DNA from 2 places in the Streptomyces sp. NPDC046900 genome. Region 2 is predicted to be linked to the other one. Evidence: riboswitches for the same ligand, from Rfam matches in the RefSeq annotation. Region 2 holds a riboswitch; the other holds the start of a gene.
The links. Region 2 has a riboswitch for glycine ahead of gcvT (glycine cleavage system aminomethyltransferase GcvT). Riboswitches for the same ligand answer to the same signal wherever they lie in the genome.
Positions count from the first base shown of each region.

Region 1 (2,389 bases), on a different contig from region 2:
GCGCGGGTTGGTCCGGACGGGCGGTCTCAGGTCTCCTCGGTCCCCGCGAGATGCCCGAAGTCGCGGTCGTGCGCGGGCGGCGGTGAGGCCACGTCCAGACCGTAGTGGTGGTAGAGCTGCAGCTCCTGCTCGGGGGAGAGATGGCGCCCGACGCCGAAGTCAGGGGCGTCCTTGATCAGGGAGCGCTCGAAAGGCACGTAGAGGGCCCCTTCGACCAGCTCGCTGGGCTCCAGGGGGACGAACGCGTCCCTGCCGAACAGGCCCGTCCGTATGGCCGCCCACTCCGGTACTCCGGTCGCGTCGTCGAGATAGATCTCGTCGATCGTGCCGATCTTGTTCCCATTGCGGTCGAACGCCTTGCGGCCGATCAGATTCCGCGGATCGATATCGGTCTTCACGGTCCCTCCAACTGGTCGCAACGCATCCGTAAGCACTACAAAAGAGCACAATGAGCCAGGCGGCCACTCGAGGGTTGTCTTGTTGTTCCCGCTGGTAGTCTGGCAAGCGGCTGCTGACCCCGTGCGGGAGAGTCCTCCGGAGTGAACCGGAGGCGCCGAAGGAGCAAACCCTCCCCGGAATCTCTCAGGCACACGTACCGCACGGACGAGGTCACTCTGGAAAGCAGGGCGGGTGTCGACGGCTTCCGCTCTCACCGACGGTGAAAATCGGAGCGCCCTCGGGCGGACCGGTGAAGCTCTCAGGTTTGAGATGACAGAGGGGGAGGCCGTCGGGGTACCCGCGCCGGGGTACCCCTCGAAGGTCGCGTCAGACCAGGAGGCCTCTGCATGACCGCCCACCGCATTCCGCTCTCCGAGCTCGAACGGGGGACGCCCTTCGAGCAGCGCCACATCGGGCCCGACCAGGAGGCGCGAGCCAAGATGCTCGCCCAGGTCGGCTACGGCTCCCTCGACGAGCTCACCGCCACCGCGGTCCCGGATGTGATCAAGAACGCCGACGCACTGGACCTGCCGGGCGCCCGCACCGAGCCGGAGGTGCTGGCCGAGCTGCGCTCCCTCGCCGACCGCAACCAGGTCCTCGACTCCATGATCGGTCTGGGCTACTACGGGACCTTCACTCCGCCGGTGATCCTGCGGAACGTGATGGAGAACCCGGCCTGGTACACCGCGTACACGCCGTACCAGCCCGAGATCTCCCAGGGCAGGCTCGAGGCCCTGCTCAACTTCCAGACCATGGTCGCCGACCTCACCGGCCTGCCGACCTCCGGTGCCTCGCTGCTCGACGAGGGGACCGCCGCCGCCGAGGCGATGGCGCTGTCCCGGCGTATGGGCAAGAACAAGAAGGGCCTGTTCCTGGTTGACGCGGACGCGCTGCCGCAGACCATCGCGGTGATCCAGACCCGCGCGGAGCCCACGGGCGTCGAGGTCGTCGTCGCCGACCTCAGCGACGGCATCCCGGCCGAGGTGGCCGAGCGGGAGATCAACGGCGTACTGATCCAGTACCCGGGCGCCTCCGGCGCCGTCCGCGACATCAAGCCGCTCATCGAGCAGGCGCACGAGCTGGGCGCGGTCGTCACCGTCGCCGCCGACCTGCTCGCGCTCACGCTGCTGACCTCGCCCGGTGAGCTGGGCGCCGACATCGCCATCGGGACCACACAGCGCTTCGGCGTGCCGATGGGCTTCGGCGGCCCGCACGCCGGCTACATGGCCGTGCACGAGAAGTTCGCCCGCAGCCTGCCGGGCCGGCTCGTGGGCGTCTCCGTGGACGCGGACGGGCACAAGGCCTACCGGCTCGCCCTGCAGACGCGCGAGCAGCACATCCGCCGCGAGAAGGCGACGAGCAACATCTGCACCGCCCAGGTGCTGCTCGCCGTGATGGCCGGGATGTACGCCGTCTACCACGGCCCCGAGGGTCTGCGGACCATCGCGCGCCGTACCCACCGCTACGCCGAGATACTCGCCGCGGGTCTCACGGCCGGCGGTGTCGAGGTCGTCCACGACGCCTACTTCGACACGCTGACCGTGCGCGTCCCGGGCCGTGCCGACGCGGTGGTCGCCGACGCGCGTGAGCGCGGGGTCAACCTGCGCCTCGTGGACGCCGACCATGTGTCCGTCTCCTGTGACGAGACGACCGGCCGGGCCCAGCTCGGTGCGGTGTGGACCGCCTTCGGCGTCGAGGGCGACATCGAGGCGCTGGACGCCGGCGCCGGGGACGCACTCCCGCAGAGCCTGGTCCGCAGCGACGACTACCTCAAGCACCCGGTCTTCCACCAGCACCGCTCCGAGACCGCGATGCTGCGCTACCTGCGCCGGCTGGCGGACCGGGACTACGCGCTCGACCGCGGCATGATCCCGCTGGGCTCCTGCACCATGAAGCTCAACGCGACCACCGAGATGGAGCCGGTCACCTGGCCCGAGTTCGGTCAGCTGCA
Region 1 is NZ_JBEYXD010000038.1:66,380-68,768, reverse strand. Features, by position in the region: gene ABZ904_RS30030 (PRC-barrel domain-containing protein) at 27-398, opposite strand; glycine riboswitch at 513-608, shown strand; gene gcvP (aminomethyl-transferring glycine dehydrogenase) at 786-2,389, shown strand, end outside.
Region 1: another riboswitch for glycine. It lies ahead of gcvP (aminomethyl-transferring glycine dehydrogenase); the one in region 2 lies ahead of gcvT (glycine cleavage system aminomethyltransferase GcvT).

Region 2 (2,389 bases):
CGGGGGCGGTCAGGCCGCGAAGTCGATGCGGCGCAGGACGTCCGCCGCGTCCCGGTCGAGCAGCACCACCGAGCCGCAGCCCTCGGGCAGCCGGCCCTGCTCGACGGCGCGCAGCAGGCGGCGGGTGGCCCGGCGGTGCTTGACGAACGCGTGCCGCGAGACACCTCGGCCGCGCTCGTACTGTCCCGCAAGGGCCGTGTCCGGGGGGACGTCGAGCAGGAGCAGATGGAGTGTGCCGCCGCGGCGCCGGGCCTCCCGGGCCAGCCAGCCGCGCACCCAGGCCTGGGTGCCGCAGTCGTGCACGACGACCCCGGTGCCCGCGCGCAGGGCGCGGCGCAGACCCGCGTAGTGGGCGAGACGGACCAGGGGACGGTAGACCCCGTACGGCAGGAAGCGGGCCACGCGCGTGTCCCAGCGGTCGCGGGTGTCCTGGGAGTCGACCCGCACGCCCCGCACGGCGCGCCGCATCAGCGTGGACTTGCCGCTGCCGGGCAGACCGGTGACGACGACGAGGTCGCCCGCCGAGAAGGTGAGCCCGTGCGGGCTGCGCCCCGCGCAGGCGCGCAGATCCCGGACCACGGCCTTCCGCCGGGGTCCGCGGGCCTCCCGCGCCGGGGTGTCGGGCTGGCCGGGCACCGCGATGCCCGAGGTCGTGGCATACGCCGTGGGCCTGTCCACTGTCATCGCCCTCCCTTGGTCAGGAGTCACTCCCCACAGAGTGTAAAGAGAAGGTAATGTCCGCGTCTCGCGATTTCGTTCGCGTACCGCCACAGGCCGGTTCCGGATGCTGCCCTGCCACCATCCGTCGATGCGTGCAATGATGTGCGCGCCAACTGCATACCGGCCGCTTGAATCCGCGCGGGAGAGTCCCGGGTACGCGTACGTCCGCCGTACGTCCGTCCGGGCGCCGAAGGAGCAAGTCCCTCCCTTGAATCTCTCAGGCCCCGATACCGCGCGGGCGAGGCACATCTGGAAAGCGAGCCGCTTCGGACGGCTCCACCCAAGGTGCAAGCCGTGACGACCCGCCGCGGGAGTCATGGCGAACCTCTCAGGTTCCGATGACAGATGGGGAGGAACGACCTCGCCCTCCCCCACGCTCGGCTTCGCTCGCGCCGGGGGACCCCCATCGCCTTGGGAGCACAACCGATGAGCAGCAGCCCCCTGCGCCGCACCGCCCTCGATGCCCGGCATCGTGAGCTCGGCGCGACGATGACCGACTTCGCCGGCTGGGACATGCCCCTGCGGTACGGATCCGAGCGCGACGAGCACATCGCCGTCCGGACGAAGGCGGGCCTCTTCGACCTCTCGCACATGGGCGAGATCACCGTGACCGGGCCCCAGGCCAACCGGCTCCTCGACCACGCCCTGGTCGGCAACATCTCCTCCGTCGGCGTCGGCCGGGCCCGCTACACCATGATCTGCCAGGAGGACGGCGGCATCCTCGACGACCTGATCGTGTACCGGCTCGGTGAGCAGGAGTACATGGTCGTCGCCAACGCCTCCAACGCCCAGGTGGTGCTGGACGCGCTCGTGGAGCGCGCCGCCGGCTTCGACGCCGAGGTGCGCGACGACCGCGACGCCTACGCGCTGCTCGCCGTCCAGGGCCCCGAGTCGCCCGGCATCCTGAAGTCCCTCACCGACGCCGACCTCGACGGCCTCAAGTACTACGCGGGTCTGCCCGGCACGGTCGCCGGCGTCCCGGCGCTGATCGCGCGCACCGGCTACACCGGCGAGGACGGCTTCGAGCTGTTCGTCGCCCCCGAGCACGCCGAGAAGCTGTGGCAGGCGCTGACCGAGGCGGGCGCGCCCGTCGGCCTCATCCCCTGCGGGCTGTCCTGCCGGGACACGCTGCGCCTGGAGGCGGGCATGCCGCTGTACGGGCACGAGCTGACCACCTCCCTGACCCCCTTCGACGCCGGTCTCGGCCGCGTGGTGAAGTTCGAGAAGGAGGGCGACTTCGTGGGGCGCGCCGCGCTGCACGAGGCCGCGGAGCGCGCGGAGCAGAACCCGCCGCGGGTCCTCGTAGGGCTGGTCGCCGAGGGCCGTCGCGTCCCGCGCGCCGGGTACGCGGTCGTCTCCGGCGGCGAGGTGATCGGTGAGGTCACCTCCGGCGCGCCCTCCCCCACGCTGGGCAAGCCGATCGCGATCGCCTACGTCGACGCCGTGCACTCCGCGCCGGGCACGCCCGGGGTCGGGGTGGACATCCGGGGCAGCCATGAGCCGTACGAGGTCGTGGCGCTGCCGTTCTACAAGCGCCAGAAGTAGAGACTGGGCCAGGGGCGGGCGTGGCATCCCACCCGTAGACCCTGGTCACACACGTCTCCAGCAGTCCCCCTTTCACCACCACTCCCCGCGTACAGGAGAATTCAGGCCATGAGCAATCCCCAGC
Region 2 is NZ_JBEYXD010000009.1:39,487-41,875, reverse strand. Features, by position in the region: gene ABZ904_RS11845 (AAA family ATPase) at 10-684, opposite strand; glycine riboswitch at 850-963, shown strand; gene gcvT (glycine cleavage system aminomethyltransferase GcvT) at 1,147-2,265, shown strand; gene gcvH (glycine cleavage system protein GcvH) at 2,374-2,389, shown strand, end outside.